DNA from 4 places in the Alkalihalophilus pseudofirmus genome. Region 4 is predicted to be linked to each of the others. Evidence: riboswitches for the same ligand, from Rfam matches in the RefSeq annotation. Region 4 holds a riboswitch; each other region holds the start of a gene.
What was found. Region 4 has a riboswitch for lysine ahead of lysA (diaminopimelate decarboxylase). Riboswitches for the same ligand answer to the same signal wherever they lie in the genome.

Region 1: linked by a shared signal. The riboswitch ahead of PQ478_RS16865 (aspartate kinase) and the one ahead of lysA (diaminopimelate decarboxylase) in region 4 are both predicted to bind lysine.
Region 2: linked by a shared signal. The riboswitch ahead of PQ478_RS18370 (Na+/H+ antiporter NhaC family protein) and the one ahead of lysA (diaminopimelate decarboxylase) in region 4 are both predicted to bind lysine.
Region 3: linked by a shared signal. The riboswitch ahead of dapA (4-hydroxy-tetrahydrodipicolinate synthase) and the one ahead of lysA (diaminopimelate decarboxylase) in region 4 are both predicted to bind lysine.

The regions. Positions count from the first base shown of each region.
Region 1 covers NZ_CP117835.1:3,169,078-3,173,435, forward strand. Annotated here, with positions in the region: gene PQ478_RS16855 (TrkH family potassium uptake protein) at 1-664, opposite strand, end outside; gene PQ478_RS16860 (YslB family protein) at 867-1,265, shown strand; gene PQ478_RS16865 (aspartate kinase) at 1,299-2,546, opposite strand; lysine riboswitch at 2,695-2,883, opposite strand; gene uvrC (excinuclease ABC subunit UvrC) at 2,958-4,358, opposite strand, start outside.
Region 2 covers NZ_CP117835.1:3,473,291-3,477,648, forward strand. Annotated here, with positions in the region: gene PQ478_RS18365 (sodium-dependent transporter) at 1-206, opposite strand, end outside; gene PQ478_RS18370 (Na+/H+ antiporter NhaC family protein) at 547-2,094, opposite strand; lysine riboswitch at 2,218-2,394, opposite strand; gene yunB (sporulation protein YunB) at 2,463-3,209, opposite strand; gene PQ478_RS18380 (dihydrofolate reductase) at 3,282-3,767, opposite strand; gene PQ478_RS18385 (thymidylate synthase) at 3,764-4,358, opposite strand, start outside.
Region 3 covers NZ_CP117835.1:1,564,650-1,569,007, reverse strand. Annotated here, with positions in the region: gene PQ478_RS08115 (Cof-type HAD-IIB family hydrolase) at 1-25, opposite strand, end outside; gene PQ478_RS08110 (hypothetical protein) at 175-333, opposite strand; gene PQ478_RS08105 (hypothetical protein) at 468-1,031, shown strand; gene PQ478_RS08100 (YhcN/YlaJ family sporulation lipoprotein) at 1,082-1,552, opposite strand; gene PQ478_RS08095 (aspartyl-phosphate phosphatase Spo0E family protein) at 2,022-2,186, shown strand; lysine riboswitch at 2,278-2,457, shown strand; gene dapA (4-hydroxy-tetrahydrodipicolinate synthase) at 2,586-3,473, shown strand; gene PQ478_RS08085 (DMT family transporter) at 3,520-4,358, opposite strand, start outside.
Region 4 covers NZ_CP117835.1:1,357,614-1,361,971, forward strand. Annotated here, with positions in the region: gene PQ478_RS07025 (spore germination protein) at 1-1,396, shown strand, start outside; lysine riboswitch at 1,507-1,681, shown strand; gene lysA (diaminopimelate decarboxylase) at 1,772-3,094, shown strand; gene PQ478_RS07035 (peptidylprolyl isomerase) at 3,697-4,131, shown strand; gene PQ478_RS07040 (M24 family metallopeptidase) at 4,245-4,358, opposite strand, start outside.

The sequences.
Region 1 (4,358 bases), 1.8 Mb from region 4:
GGTTATCTTTAGAGAAATACTCCTTCAGTTCCATTAACACAGGGAACCCAATCGCACCAGCAAAAATCAGCAGGATCACAACAAGCTGTACATAATAATCGTTCGCAAAAGGAATTAACGATTGCCCTGTGACATCAAACCCCGCATTTGTAAATGCACTTAATGAAGCAAATGCGCCTTGATAGAAGGCTTCCCCAACCGTATCAAAATAGCGTATATAATATGTACCTAGAATCAATGCCCCAATTAACTCGATGATTAAAGCTACAAAAAGAATACCTCTCATCAAATTCACTAGGCCTGAAAATTTATTTTGGTTTTGATCGACCATGATCAGCATTCGCTGAGATAAATTGATTTTCTTTCCGAAAAGCATCCATACAAATGTGCCTAGTGTCATAATGCCAATTCCGCCAAGCTGAATAGCCAATGCAAGAAAGAATACACCGATATAACTATACGTCTCTGACACATTTACCACCGTTAACCCAGTCACACTTACCGCACTTACAGACGTAAATAACGCTTCAGAGAATGTAAGGTCGACTCCTTCTTTATGTGAGATAGGTAGATAAAGAAGGATACTAAAGACAATCATTGCTATGATATAAGAAATGATAATAACCCTAAAGGGGGAAAGAAATTGACTTAACCCTAATTTCATCGTGTAGTACCTCCGTATTCATTCGCGCTTAAGTATACCATTTCCGTATTAGAGAAACTATAAGCGCTAGGAAAAAAGTAAGCACTTTTCCTTATATTTCCCTACGATTACCTCCCAATACTTCTGAGATTCCTTCTATATTCATTTGGACAGCTAGAAAGAGACCTTTTATAATATAAGAAGAGGAGAGGTGTTTTTCTACATGGAATTTAGAGACGAGACATTCGGTTACGATTTACTTAGAAATGATATTTTAAAGGAGGTCTTCGGGCAAGAGCATGACTCTATTTTGTACTGGGTTGGAAAAGCCCTTGCTCGCAAGTACCCGTTACATACAATCGAGGAAACCATCGATTTTTTTGAAAAAGCAAATTGGGGTACCCTGTCATTAGTAAAAGAAAAAAAGCAAGAACGGGTATTTGAGCTTCGCGGTGAATGGATGGATAAAAACGATGACCGCAGTTATCAATTAGAGGCAGGATTTCTAGCCCAGCAAGTAGAAACATGGCTGTCCTCTTATACTGCTGCTACTCAGACAAAGAAAAAAGGGATTATTCATATTCAAGTCGAGTCCGATCTGCATGACACGATTGAAGCGTAAAAAAAGCGATGCATGAGTGCATCGCTTTTTCCTTTATACTAATTGTGCCGCTTGTTCTTCTTCATGTACTTCGTCTAATTTAAACGCATCATGTAAGACCTCAACTGCCATCACCATATCGTCTTCAGATACAACAGCCGACACTTTAATCTCAGATGTGCTGACCATTTTAATAAATATTTCATTTTTAGCTAGGGCCTCAAACATTGTAGCAGCCACACCCGGGTTTGAAATCATGCCTGACCCTACTATCGATACTTTTGCAAGATCTTCTTCATGATATAAGTGTTCAAATTCAAGTTCATTCTTTGCTTGCTCTAAGCGTGCTACTGTTTCTTTCAGTGAGCATTGAGTAATAGAGAATGAGATATTTACATGATCTTCGTCGTATTGGTTTTGAATAATGATATCTACATTTACTCCGTTGCTTGATAAAATAGAAAATAGTTTTGGCAGGGTATCCATACGGTTTGGCAGACCTGCAACTGTTACTTTTGTAACATCATTCTCAAATGCAATCCCTCTTACGATTAAATTTTTCTCCACTGTAACTTCCTCCTCAATCATTGTTCCCGTTTCTTCTACCATGCTTGATGCAACCATTAATGGAACTTCATAATTTTTCGCAAACTCTACCGCTCTTGGATGAAGTACACCTGCTCCTAAGTTTGCCATCTCTAACATTTCATCATAAGATACCGCCTGCAGTTTACGTGCCTTCTTCACATAACGTGGGTCCGTCGTAAATACTCCGGTTACATCTGTATAAATCTCACAACGGTCTGCCCCTACAGCTGCAGCCAGCGCAACCGCTGTTGTATCTGAACCGCCTCTTCCAAGTGTTGTAATGCTGCCATCTTCTGTTACACCTTGAAAACCTGCCACAACTAGTACTTTGCCTGCTTCAAGCTGATTTGTTAACCGTTCTGAATCAATTTCTTGTATTCTTGCATTTCCATGAGATGCTTCTGTTAAAATACCTGCCTGACCGCCTGTATAAGATACGGCATCTACCCCGCGCTTTAAGAGTGCCATTGTAAGTAAGGAGATCGTCACTTGTTCTCCCGTGGATAAAAGCATATCCATTTCTCTCTTACTTGGATGATCCGTAATATCACTTGCTAAACTGACAAGCTGATCCGTTGACTTCCCCATCGCTGAAACGACAACAATCAACTCACTCCCTGCCTCTGCTGCTCGTGTAACACGGTCTGCAACATTTTCAATTTTTTCTACAGAACCAACTGAAGTTCCGCCATATTTTTGTACAATCCTTGCCATTTCGCCTCATCCTCTCAATCTCTTCACGCGCGATTCTTTTGATCGACTGGATGTGTTATACCTTTTTGCGTACAAAAAAAGCAACAATAAGGAAAACCCCTCACCGTTGCTTGTCATACCGTACAGGTACCACACTACTCCCTTTCTCACGTGAGATAGTTCTCCACAAGACTATTGGGTATAGTCAAGTGACAGCCTTACCCCTATTCGAGATAAGTCCAGCATGTATAGTTATGAGGTCTATACAAACTTCGGCGAATTCCCCTTTTAACCAGTGTCAAAGAACCTCATCGTTCTCGACTGGCTTACTAATGGTTTTCGCTCCTCTACCATCACTTCATTGTTTTGAAGTGCGGCATATTTAATTGTTTTTCATTCTAGCAGAGGATAACGTATGTTGCAACAAGAAATTTAATCTTTCTCATGCAGCTTTTCATATATAGCTTCTGCTACGTTCTTTGGCACCCCTTCTACTGCTAATTCTTCAATCGTCGCTTCCTTCATTTTTCTCACGGACCCAAAATGCTTGAGCAGCTGGCGTTTTCGTTTCTCTCCTACACCAGGGATCTCATCAAGCACAGATTGAAAGAAGGTTTTTGACCTTGTTTGTCTATGAAAGGTAATCGCAAACCTGTGAACCTCATCTTGTATTCTTTGAAGTAAATAAAATTCATGGCTGTCTCTTTTTAACGGAATGACTACCGGAGGGTCGCCCATTAATAATTGTGAGGTACGGTGCTTTTCATCTTTAGCAAGTCCGCAAACCGGTATAGAGAGCCCTAATTCATCTTCGATTACTTCTTGCGCAGAAGCAATCTGACCTTTTCCTCCATCAATGACAATTAAATCAGGCAGCGGTCTTTCTTCTTGCAGCAGCCTCACATAGCGCCTTTTTACAACCTCGCGCATTGAACCGTAATCATCTGGACCTGTCACTGTCTTGATCTTGTATTTCCGGTAATCTTTGCGGCTTGGTTTCCCATCTAAAAAGGTCACCATTGCGGAGACAGGATCTGTTCCTTGAATGTTTGAGTTATCAAAAGCTTCTATGCGATAAGGAGTTGCAATCCCCATCGCTTCTCCTAATCGTTCTACTGCTTTGATCGTTCGATCTTCATCCCGCTCAATTAAAGAAAACTTTTCTTTTAGCGCAAAAGATGCATTCTGGTTGGCTAAATCCAGCAGCTCCTTTTTCTTACCTCGTTTCGGATGAGCTGTCTTCACTTCTAATAATTGTTCAACCAATTCACGATCTACCTCTTCTGGCAGGAGTATTTCCGCTGGCTTAATATGATCTTTTTGAAGATAAAACTGCCCTACAAATGTAAGCAGATCATCCTTAGCTTCTTTATAAAATGGAAAAATCGACACATCACGCTCGATCAGCTTTCCTTGACGTATAAAGAACACCTGCACGCACATCCAGCCTTTATCATAAGCAAAGCCAAATACATCTCGATTAATATGATCATTAATGGTCATCTTTTGCTTTTCTCTGACTTGATCCATATGCTGCAATAGATCTCTTAATTCTTTGGCCCGCTCAAAATTCAACTCTTCTGAGGCTTTCATCATCTTCTCTGTAAGATCTTCTTTAATCTCATCATGACCTGAACGCAAAAATTTAGTGATTTCTTGAACCATCTCTTGGTTTTGCTCTTTTGTGACCTCATAAACACACGGCGCTAAACATTGACCGATATGATAATATAAACACACTTTATCGGGCATCGTTCTGCATTTACGCAATGGATATAAGCGGTCTAATAACTTTTTCGTCTCGTTAGCCGCTCCTGCATTAGGATAAGGACC
Region 2 (4,358 bases), 2.0 Mb from region 4:
CCACGATACTTGTGCCCTAATGTAAACTCCATAATAAGTAGCGGAATTCCCGCTGTTAATAGTGCAAAAAGATAAGGTAAAAAGAATGCTCCCCCACCATTTTCATACGCTACATAAGGGAAACGCCAAATGTTACCCAAACCGACTGCTGAACCGATCGCTGCTAAAATAAATCCTGCTCGTGTTCCCCATTGCTCTCTAGCCATCGTCGATAACTCCTCTCTGTTGTGAACTAAGTTCCTTAAATTGTATTCAAAAGATTCTGTAAATAGTAGCCGCACTAAAATATTTTTTATCAAAATTATTTGACAATTATTTCGACAAGTCTATTTAGTGCATCAACGTGTAGTAGTATCCGTTTTTGTAACCCCTCCATTTTTTAGAGTTATCTGACTATTCACTTTTTGATTATAATGATTTGCTTGGTGTTTGTCAAAATAATTTTAAGGAAATTGTCACATTTTTCGAAGGTTTTCTCAAAAAATGTATAGGAATTAGGCAATATGATCCAAAAAAGGCTTCTGCTTGGCAGCAGAAGCCTTTTCTTTAGGACTCGATCGGTGTTGATAACTTTTTCAATATAAGAACTGTGATTACTAATAATACAAGAGCTGCAGCAAGCGTTAGAAGCACACTTCCTGTCGCACCTAGTACAAGGTAGGATATCAATGTAATAACGGCAGCCACAATCGCATACGGAAGCTGCGTGACTACGTGGTCAATATGATGACTTCCTGCTCCTGTAGAAGATAAAATTGTCGTATCTGAGATTGGTGAACAATGATCTCCAAAGATTGCACCTGCAAGAACGGCTGCAAGCATTGGAAGCATCATTGTGATATCAATAACAGCGGCCATCTCTCCAGCAATAGGAAGAAGCAGCCCGAATGTACCCCATGATGTACCCGTTGAAAATGCTGCAAATCCAGCAATTAAGAAAAGGATTGCAGGTAAGAACATTGGGTGAATATTGCCATCTACAAGAGAAGCTAGATATTGACCTGTTCCTAAGTCGCCGATGATTGAAATAATCGTCCATGCAAATAGTAAAATATAGATCGCTGGAAGCATCGATTTAATCCCGGCCCAAATCGTTGCACCAAGGTCACTTGCTTCGGTTTTCTTAACAATATTGAGCACAAGAGCCACTGCAAAACCGATAATACCACCATATAATAATGATGATGCTACATCAGTATTTTCAAATGTAGAAAGAATGGTTGCGGCACCTTCTGATGCTTGAATACCTGTAATAATCATAAAAGCAACTGTTCCTAAAACTAAAGCAACAATCGGCCATACAAGATCGCCGACACGGCCTTTATCACTAACTTTAAGATCTTCTTGATCTCCTGGAATTGCACCAGAATCAGGGTCAACAAGCTCACCAGTTTTAAATGCACGCTCTTCATGTACTCTCATTGCTCCAAAATCAAGCTTAAAGAATACAACCGCTAGAACCAGCCCGATAGCAACTAGTGCATAAATGTTCATCGGAACCATCAGCATGAACGCTTGTAAGCCTTCATACTGCGTCACACCATGTGTAGCTAAAATGCCGGCAATAATTGTAATGATGTATGCTCCCCAGCTTGATACTGGTGCGATAACACACATAGGTGCTGCTGTAGAGTCAACCAAGTAAGCAAGCTTTGCACGAGATACACGGTGACGGTCTGTTAATGGTCTAGACACGTTACCTACTGTTAAGCTGTTGAAATAATCATCGATAAAGATAATAATCCCTAACATCACTGTTACAAGCTGTGCGCCAACACGAGTTTTGACACGCTTTAATGCCCATTCTCCAAACGCACGGCTCCCTCCAGAACGAGTAACGAGCGCCGCCATCATACCAAGCAGTAATAGGAAAAAGATAATATAAAGTTCCCAATCATTAATAGCGCCGTCTACGACAAAGATTGCCGCAACAATTGATACAATTTCAGCTACACTATCAACAGGATTATACCCGTTTAACATTAGTGCACCGACGATAATACCGACACCAAGTGATAATAGTACGCGTCTAGTTAAGATAACCATCGCAAGTGCTAGTATTGGTGGCAGCAGCGATAAAATTGAACCTTCCATTCGGTCCATCCCCCTTTTTTGAGTTTGTTGATACAGGGATGCATCCTATACTCGGATAAAAGAGTATAAAAAAAGCCGATAATGGCTACCCATTATCGGCTTAATAAGCACAGGTATCCCCATCACAACAGTAGTTCTCCACAGTCTATTGACTGTGACAGTGTTACACTTCTTCAATGCAACCCCAGCAGAAAAGGTCTGACTCCTCTTTTCCACTTCGGCAAATGATCCTTTTCACACTTCTCTACGTTGTCATCCTCCAAGTGTGTACTTATCTGCATTCGCGCCTCTACCCCACCATGTTGATGAGGCAACTTCATATTAAGTTTGCCGAATTATCTTATCATAGTTTTACAAGGTTGACAATGTTAATTATCGCCACCGCCTAAGGAATTACCTGGTGCTGGTATAATCATACTGCCGCCGTTCCCGCCGTAGTATTCAGGAACTTCTCCTTGAATGTTAATGAGGCCAACTGGAATTGTCGTCTTAATCGCTTCTGTATTTGTAGCAAAAGGAATGACAATCTTCACATCCACCACGACATCAAAATTAACGGAAATGGTCGTATTATTAATGCCCGTGTTAAATGTCTTCATATTAAAATCGGTTTTCACATCGCCAATTGCCGAGAAACGAACAGGGACTTGCGGTCCTAGGTGAGCAAGTAAGGCATTATTCGTTGCCTGCCCAAGCGGAATCGTGTATATAATTCCCCCGTCTGAGGTAACAGCCTCTTCATTATCAAACGAAACATCAAACGCCTCGCCTTGTTCTACCGCCTTTAGATGGCGCTGAACGCGGTTTGTTGCTTCTGAGAGAATACGGTTGTACATTTGCGTATTGAACTGAACTGTATTATCAGCATCACGAATAAACAGCTCTTCTTGATTAAGGTCTGATGCGATCTTTTTAGATACCGCATCATTTATCGCTTTTGTTGCAATGACTCTCGTTTCTGTTGTGGCAATATGAACAAGCGTCGGTCTGATTCCTTTCTCAATGATCCAAAGGCCTTGGACGGTTAAAATAACAAAGATTAAAAAGGATAAGAGCAGTACATAGCGAAATGGCAAGGGACCTTTCCGGGGTCTCGATCGTTTGCCGAATCTCATGTTGAAAACCCCCTTTGCAAAAACTATATGCAGCAAAGGGGGACAAATTGACTTCTATTTAATTATGCTTGATTACTTTTTACGCTCATACGTACAAAACCTATGAGGATAGAGGTTTTTCTCATCGACTGTACCTGCCTCATCGGATACCTTCTCCCACTCGCTTTCTTTTATTTTTGGGAAGTAAGTGTCTCCTTCAAAGGTTTCGTCAATGTGAGTAATGTAGAGGCGGTCCGTATCATTCCAAAACAGCTTGAATAATTCGGCCCCACCTATAATAAAACATTCCTCTTCTTGTTTGGCGATGTCTAATACTTCTTCTAATTGATGAACGACCTCACAGCCCTCTGCGTTGAAATCTTTATTTCTCGTTAAGATCACATTTCTGCGCTTTGGAAGAGGCCGGCCGATCGATTCATACGTTTTACGCCCCATCACAATGGTATGCCCTGAAGTAACTCTCTTAAAATGAGCTAGATCAGCAGGCAGATGCCAAGGAAGATCGTTATTTGCTCCGATTGTACGCTTGTTATCCATCGCTACAATATAGGAAATCATACCGATACCTCGCCTTTAATATGCGGATGCGGATCATAATCTGTTAACTCAAAGTCTTCAATTGTAAAGTCAAAGATCGATTTCACTTCTTTATTGATTTTCATTTTAGGAAGTGCTCTTGGTTCTCTTGTTAACTGAAGCTTTACTTGCTCAACATGGTTCGAATAGATGTGAGCATCTCCAAATGTGTGAACAAACTCACCTGGCTCAAGATCTGTTACTTGAGCAATCATCATCGTCAACAGTGCATAAGAGGCAATATTAAAAGGCACGCCTAAGAAAATATCGGCGCTGCGCTGATATAACTGACAGGAAAGCTTGCCATCATTTACGTAAAATTGGAACAAACAGTGGCAAGGAGCAAGCGCCATTTCATCAATTTCTGCTGGATTCCAGGCACTGACAATCAGCCTTCTAGAATCCGGATTATGTTTAATTTGTTCGATCAACTCAGAGATTTGATCAACTACTTTGCCATTTGCGCCTTGCCATGAACGCCATTGCTTACCATATACAGGTCCAAGATCGCCATTTTCGTCGGCCCATTCATTCCAGATTCGAACGTTATTTTCTTTAAGGTATCCAATATTG
Region 3 (4,358 bases), 210 kb from region 4:
CCATATCAATTGCGATCATTTTCATTTTTACCACTCCAATTTCTATTCTGTTACCCTTTTCTTCTTATTTTAATCAAGTGAAGAACGAGCCGCAAATTTAGGATCTTTTGTGAGCGGTTACAAAAGTATAGATAAATAAAAAAACAGAAGAACTTGAGTTCCTCTGCATGATTTTTAAGATTTTAGCTGGTCATCAAGTTCTTGATTAAGATCATAAAGCATCTGATCTGCGTTTTCTGAAGTGGTTCGCTCAATTAAATGAGACATATGATTTCCAAGCATCATGACCCCAAAGAAAATTGTAAAAAAGAAGACAACTAAAAAGACAACCACTACACATCCCTCCCGGTAGTCAAAGTTCGAGTTTTGCTCTTTTGTCTACCGTATGTAGATAGGAGATGTCCTCATGCATAATTTTTCCTGTTTCTCTAAATACTAATAGCATTAGACGATATGGGGTGATGATTATGAAAAAACAAATGTTTTTAATCCTTGCTGGTATAAGCATTCTTTTTGCAGGGTGTATGCAAGATAACAGCGCTGATCTGATGGAGGATATTAAGCAATCTCAGACAGAAGGAACGTTTGGGGCTCAACGTTTTTCAAATAATACAGACCAGAATCACGCTATCCGCCGTGCTGACACGGAACTCCTAACTTATGCAAAAGAAGCAGGCGTATACCTAGAGCAAACGATCAATCAATTAGAAGACCTGGCTCCGACTTTCCAAGAGGATTCATTTCAAGCAGACTCACTTCATTCTGTTTTATCAACGATCCATTCGATAAAACAGAACAGTGAACGCTTCCATAACATACGTATCCCTCATGAATTTGAAGGCTTTCACCAAATTCATATAGGGTTTATCACTGAATTAACAGACCTTGAGCGGGTCATAGATGACATGAGAGAACCAGTCGACCCAAGACAAGCCTTGAATGCCCGTGTCCATTATGAAAATATTATGATTTCCCATAAATCAATGGAACGTGAATTTATGTCTTTATCAGAAGACTACGGGTTTCACTAAGTTCTCTTGGAACCTGTGATGAAAAAAAATAAGGCATGCGGATGCATGCCTTATTGATGAGACAATCGCTCCATTCTCCTTAGAAACTGGCGATCGCTTGTCACTATAATTTCGTGTTTCGGGTAATAGCTCTCTGCCATCCCTTCAATCATATCCTGCAGGGATTTAAGATTTTGGTTATCTGCTGCAACACCTATGACCAATGTTTGATCATCTGATAGCATATATACTTTATTTACCTCTTCAAGGTTTTCAAGTGTCTGCTTTAAATCATCTTGGCCTTGCTGTTTAGTTAAAATCGATTGACCGCTAATCATATCCCGTTTTGTACGATTAGAATATCTCACCTTATCTCTTAAAATCCCAGGCCTGCTGTTTTCAATTCTACGGCCCATATGATTAACACCCTCATGCTTCATCCCTAAATCCCGGTTGCCTGAAACATAGTCATAATGGGTAGTAAGCCTCGCTGTTGAATCGGTTAAGCCTTTCGGGGCAGCATCCGGAACCATCATATCCATTAAAGGCCCTTCGAAACTCCTCGCCCGCTCTACACCTTACCCGCTGTATCCCTGATCACGATGTGAGTTCGCTCCTAATGTAGCTTTTTGTTCTATAGAGCATCCACTCATGATGATTAAGAAGAGCATCGTTACGACAATCCTTTTCATTCTTTTCCCTCCTTTGCCTTAGTGTTTGCAAACTTTTCGCTGAAGAAACAAAAAAACACCCAAATCAGTTCAATTGTTGTTACCAAATGAGACAACAATCCATTTGTTATCCTATAAATCCCATTTTTCTTCTTGCGATGTTTGTCGAACCTTTTCTAATAACGACTTATTATGACTACTTTGCAAGAATGACTTTTCAACTTTCCTGCAATGGGTATAATAATCTTTGTGTGAAAAAAGACATGACTTCAACAAGACCCTTCAGAAAAAATAAAATAGTCCGTCTTCTTTCGAAAGTTTAAAATTGGAGTTGAAGGGTATGCTAACTATAAAAATTGAATTAAAGCGCAGACAAATGTTTAAGCTAGCAAAAAAATACGGATTCACGTCTCCACAAACAGTTAAATGCAGCCAAGAACTTGATGACCTTTTAAACCAAGTACAATTTAAACAAAATCCAGAGACAGATATGAAAGGTGTCTAAAGTGAAAATTTTTCATTAAATCCATTGCAATCCCCCTTAAGTTTTGATAAGGTTAACTCACAAAATCAATAATCTTTACTTCACATACTGAAGTGAGGGTAGAGGCGCAAATGTCATGAGTAAAGATGCGGAGGAGAATGAGCTCCATTGATGCATTTTAAAAGGGGGATTTGCCGAAGCGTACAAATGCTCATTCTTTCTACGCTGGGACTGTATTTAACAAATACAGGACTGTCATGCAGCACTGTCTGCATGGAGGGCTATCTCACGCATTGGAATGATTGTGCAGCCACAACATGTCCATGCAACAATGAGACTCCCTCATTGTTGTTTTTTTGTGCCTTGGCACATAGCCCGCTCATACTTGAAAGATATTATTACGAATTGAGGGTGAATAGAATGAATTTTGGACGAATACTTACTGCAATGGTAACGCCATTTAATCAACAAGGGGAATTTTGCGTTGACTCTACAAAGAAACTAGTGAGATATCTCATTGAGAATGGTTCCGATGCATTGGTTGTCGGGGGAACAACAGGAGAATCACCTACCCTGTCAACAGAAGAGAAACTAGTATTATTTAAAACGGTGGTAGAAGAAGCTGGCGGACAAGTTCCAGTGATTGCTGGAACAGGTTCGAATAATACGAAAGCTTCAATTGAATTAACAAAACAAGCAGAAGAAATTGGTGTAGATGGAATTATGCTCGTTGCACCATATTATAATAAACCTTCTCAAGAAGGCTTGTACCAACATTTTAAAGTGATTGCAGAAGCAACAAAGCTGCCGGTTATGCTCTACAATATTCCTGGCCGCAGTGCAGTTACGCTTAGTGTCGAAACAACTCTTCGCCTTGCGGAGGTTCCAAATATTGTCTCAACTAAAGAAGCAAGCGGAGACTTAGATGCCATTGCTGAAATCATTGAGCATGCACCTGAAGGATTCTCTGTTTACAGCGGTGATGACAGCCTGACACTTCCAATTCTTGCAATTGGTGGAACAGGTGTCGTCTCAGTTGCCTCCCATATCGTCGGAGGCCAAATGCAGCAAATGGTTAAAAATTATTTAGCTGGACAAGTTCAAGCAGCAGCAATGCAGCACCGCCAGCTTCTACCTGTTATGAACACATTGTTTATGGCCCCTAATCCGACAGCTGTGAAAGCAGCCCTTGAATTAAACGGCGTTCAAACAGGATCTGTCAGATTGCCTCTTATTCCACTAACGGCTGAACAAAAACAAGAGCTTGTACGTATCATTAAACCTACTATGAACTTTTTTGTGAGCTAAAGGTAATGCCAACGATATAAATATTAAAAAGCATGCAGCCCAAAGGCTACATGCTTTTTTCATGAATAGGAACTTTTCTGACCCAATATCTCTCAGCATATCCCGTACCAAATAACACACCGGCTACAATAAAGAGAAAACCAATTAATTGATACATATGTATCGTTTCCTGGAGAAAGATGGCTGAAAAGACAAGCCCAAAAAACGGGACAAAATTATTAAATATCGCTGTCTGACCAGCGCCAATTTTTTGAATGGCTGCATTAAAAACAAAATGACCAATGGCTGTTGCTACAACGGCAGAAAAGAAAAACACCCCATACACAAAGGGCTGTGCCCCTACCATTGATGCAACCCCTTGCGGTTCTACAATCAAGCTCACGATAAACAGGCCGGCAGAACCAATGATCAGCATCATACCAGTTACTTGCTTTGAATCTAGTGTAGCTGTAGCTTTTTTAATAAAAATAAAACTGATCGCTTGAACGACCATAGCAACAAATAAATAAATTTCACCAAGGGAAACCGATAATACCCCTGCTCCGCCCTGAATAAACAACACCCCGATTAACGCAAGGGCAATTCCCAAAAGGCGCCACTTTGTTAATCTCTCCCCTAGAAACCATACAGCAAAAAGGGCTGTAGTAAGAGGAAGCAAAGCTAAAATTAAGACAGCATTAGACGCATGAATCATCGTTAATCCTTGTGCAAGGAACGTATGGTGTAAAATAACTCCAAACAACATCCCAAGCAGCATATACATCCATTCACTTTTTGTAAGAGTCCTGAATGAGCGTCCAAAAAGTACAATTAATACTGTTACCACTCCTGCAGTCATTATCCTAAATGCTGTCATCGTCTGCGGCGGGAACGCTTCTACTAACA
Region 4 (4,358 bases):
ATCATTTGATGTAGGGGTTAGAACGTTATCCATCCTTGATCGCAAGACAAGCATCTATTTTGTAAATGGTTTAATTGATAGTCTTTACGTGATCGAATTAATGAAGGAATTGATGGACTTAGATGTTCGTCACCGTAAAACTCACAATATTAAAGAGGCGTTCAAAAACCATTTAACCCATGTTCAAGTAGAAGAAACGCATTCAATGGACAATGCGATTACGCAAATGCTCTCTGGCCTTATTTTTATCCTTGTAGAAGGAGAAGAAGAAGCTTTTGTTATTGATGTTCGTCAATATCCCGGCCGAGGACCAGAAGAGCCTGATACAGAGCGTGTTGTACGTGGAGCAAGAGATGGCTATACCGAAAATATTATCATTAATACTGCTCTAACTAGACGGAGAATCCGAGACGAGCGTCTTCGTAATGAAATTATGCAAGTCGGAGTACGCTCTAAAACAGACATCTGTGTCTCCTACATTGACGGCATTGCTGATCCTGTGTTGGTTGATATTATTAAAAAGGAACTCGAAGCGATTGAAATTGACGGACTTACGATGGCAGACAAAATTGTCGAAGAATATATAGTAAAGCAAGGGGCAAATCCATTTCCGCTCGTACGGTATACAGAGCGGCCTGATGTGGCAGCCACTCACTTGCTTGAAGGTCATATCATCATCATAGTTGATGCGTCGCCAAGTGTTATTATTGCACCGACCACATTGTTCCACCATGTTCAGCATGCTGAGGAGTATCGACAATCGCCAGCAGTAGGGACTTTTCTTAGATGGACACGTTTCATAGGGATATTCTTCTCTTTGTTTATTCTGCCGTTTTGGCTCCTGCTTGTAATGCAGCCAAGTCTTTTGCCTGCTGCACTTGAGTTTATCGGTCCTGAGGAAACGAATAATATACCGATGGTGCTGCAAATATTATTTGCCGAAATGGGGATTGAGCTCTTGAGGATGGCAGCTATTCATACCCCTTCTCCGCTTGCGACGGCACTAGGGTTAGTAGCTGCATTATTGATTGGTGAAATTGCTATACAAGTCGGCTATTTTACACCGGAAGTGATTTTATACGTGGCTCTAGGTGCAATTGGGATGTTTGCTACACCTAGTTATGAGCTTGGCGTTGCGCTTAGAATTACTAGGGTCATTCTCATTATTTTAGTAGCGTTCTTTAAGGTGCCTGGCCTTGTCATAGGTACGACGATCTTTGTTCTATTACTCGCCGGCCTCAAAACATTCAACAAGCCTTACTTGTGGCCGTTTATTCCGTTTGATCCGCCTGCTATTTGGCAGATACTTATTCGTTCTACTGTGCCTTCAGTTCGATGGCGTCCAAGTATCGTTAATCCGCAAGATCCGATTAAACAAAAACCTAGCGGAAGGTAAGGCTGAAGCGTTAAATACCTATATAAAAATGGCTTTCTCTCTCTATTTAGGGTTGATGACTTCTTCTTTGTGTGCTAAAGTAGTTACAACAATTTAATGAACCTCATGAATAATGGGGTAGAGGCGCAAAACGAATGAGTACAATTGGGGAGCTGATGGCTGGCTTAGAACCAAATGGAAAGGTCAATTTGCCGAAGCGCTTATTTTGCCATGAAATAAGTGCTGGGTCGTTTGTGAACAATGAACGAACTGTCACTACATTCGTAGTGGAGGACTATTCTAGAAGTGAGGTTACTCTTGCGCATATTAGGGCAGCTAGTGTAACAACATTAGCTGCTTTTTTTGTATAGACAGGAATAAAAGGAGAGAGATTCTATGTATATGCACGGTTCAAGTCTTATTAATGATAAAGGTCATCTAGAAATCGGCGGGGTCGATACAATTGAATTAGCAAATAAATACGGAACACCATTATTTGTATACGATGTTGCATTAATTAAAGAGAGAGCTGAACAGTTTCAGGAGGCATTTAGGGAAGAAGGTGTAAATTATCAAGTAGCCTATGCATCTAAAGCTTTCAGCTGTATTGCAATGTTTCAACTTGCTGATGAACTTGGGTTGAGTTTAGATGTTGTATCAGGCGGTGAGCTCTATACAGCGATTCAAGCGGGTGTACCGATGGAACGTATTCACTTTCACGGCAACAACAAAAGCTTAGCAGAGCTTGAAATGGCTGTGGAATCAGGAATTGGCTGTGTCGTTGTTGATAATTTCTATGAGTTAAAACAATTAGGACATATTTGTGCTCGTCATGATGTGAAAATGGATATCTTGCTTCGTATTACACCAGGTGTAGAAGCACACACGCATGATTATATTTCTACAGGACAAGAAGATTCAAAATTTGGTTTTGACCTAGAAAGCGGCCAAGTAGACCAGGCGATTCAATTATCACTACTAGATCCACATATTAATCTGCTCGGTATCCATTCACATATCGGCTCACAAATATTTGAGACGAGCGGCTTTGTAATGGCTGTTGAAAAAATCTTTGAATTTATTGAGAAATGGCGTGAAGAATTAGGATTTACCCCAAGCGTTCTTAATTTAGGGGGCGGATTTGGCATTCGTTACATTGAAGGTGATACGCCGCTGCCTGTTGGTGAGTATGTGAGAAAAATGGTTCATGTTATTAAAGAAAAGGCAGCTGCTCATCAAATGGAGATCCCTGAAATTTGGATTGAACCAGGTCGTTCACTAGTTGGGGATGCAGGTACTACTTTATATTCGATAGGTTCAAGAAAAGAAATTCCAAATGTTCGTCATTATTTATCTGTTGATGGTGGAATGAGTGACAATCTCCGTCCTGCACTTTATCAAGCGGAGTATGAAGGGATTCTTGCAAATCGTGCGGACGAGGAAGCGACAGAAACATTCTCTATTGCAGGGAAATGCTGTGAAAGTGGAGATATGTTAATTTGGGATCTTCCACTGCCAAGAGCATCACATGAAGATGTGTTAGCTGTATTCTGTACAGGTGCGTACGGCTATTCAATGGCTAATAACTATAACCGCATTCCAAGACCACCAGTTGTATTTGTAGAAAAAGGAGAAGCACAATTAGTTATTCAACGAGAATCATATGAAGATCTAGTTCGCCTTGACCTGCCATTAAAGCAAGTAATGAAACAGATGTAGGTTGGCGCAGACATGGGCGGCTTGGAAGTAGTCTCATCGCTTTGCTCCTGTGAGGCTGGCACTTAATGCTATTAAGACACCTCCCTGCAGTAGTGGCTGATCTCCGCTGCAGGTACTCGCTTTCCGCGGGCGGTCCGGGAGCCTCCTCGGGCTCTCTCCCTGTGGGATCTCCCTGGTCACGCGCATCCCGCTGGAGTCGGCGCCATCCACTCCAATCAACGGAGGAAGGATGTTGTAAGTGTTCCCATTTTATAAGCAACTGTTCAGCGATGTAGTCTTGGAAGATGAACCTTATAATGCCTGCTGTTTTATAATTTGAACTGGACCATAACTAAATCGCTCCACATCATAATTACAAAAAGTTATAACTTAGCGGATGAAATATACGCAGACTCATGTGTGGACTAGAGCAGGAGTGAGATACCGCAGGGCGAAGGCCCGAGGAAGCTCACCAACTCCCCACGGAAAGCGGAGTATATTTCAGAAGCGGATTATATGCACTTTATAACTCTTTTCGTATTTCTGTTTCAGCCTTTTCGATTTCACTTTCAGCTTGGAATCGTGTACAATAAGGTGAATCTTATCAATTGGAGGCTATACATATGAAAAAAGGTAGTATTGCATTTGAAAATGGCGAAAAGCTAATTATTGAATTTTATCCAGAAGCAGCACCAGGAACAGTAGCTAACTTTGAAAAATTAGCGAATGAAGGATATTATAACGGTCTTACATTCCACCGTGTTATCCCAGGTTTTGTTGCTCAAGGCGGATGCCCGACTGGTAACGGTACAGGAGGTCCTGGTTACACAATCAAATGTGAAACAGAAGGGAATCCTCACAAGCACGTACCGGGCGCACTTTCAATGGCACATGCAGGAAAAGATACAGGCGGAAGCCAGTTCTTTATCGTTCACGAACCTCAACCTCACCTAGACGGCGTACACACTGTATTTGGTCAAGTTGTAGAAGGATTAGATTCAGTGACTCGCATTAAACAAGGCGACGTAATGCAAGAAGTAAAAGTTTGGGAAGAGTAAATTTTTTCCTTTAGAGTCATCTTTTGATGGCTCTTTTTTGTTTTTTAATGAAAAGGGTCACATTCGAATAACAAAACCGGCAGATCAGTATGAACTGCCGGTTTATTTATGTTTTACACAATCGTTAATTTTTTTGAAGTTTTCGTGAGGGTAATATGTCCATCTTTTGTGATAAGAACATCGTCTTCAATTCGAACGCCGCCTAAAACAGGATCATAAATGCCGGG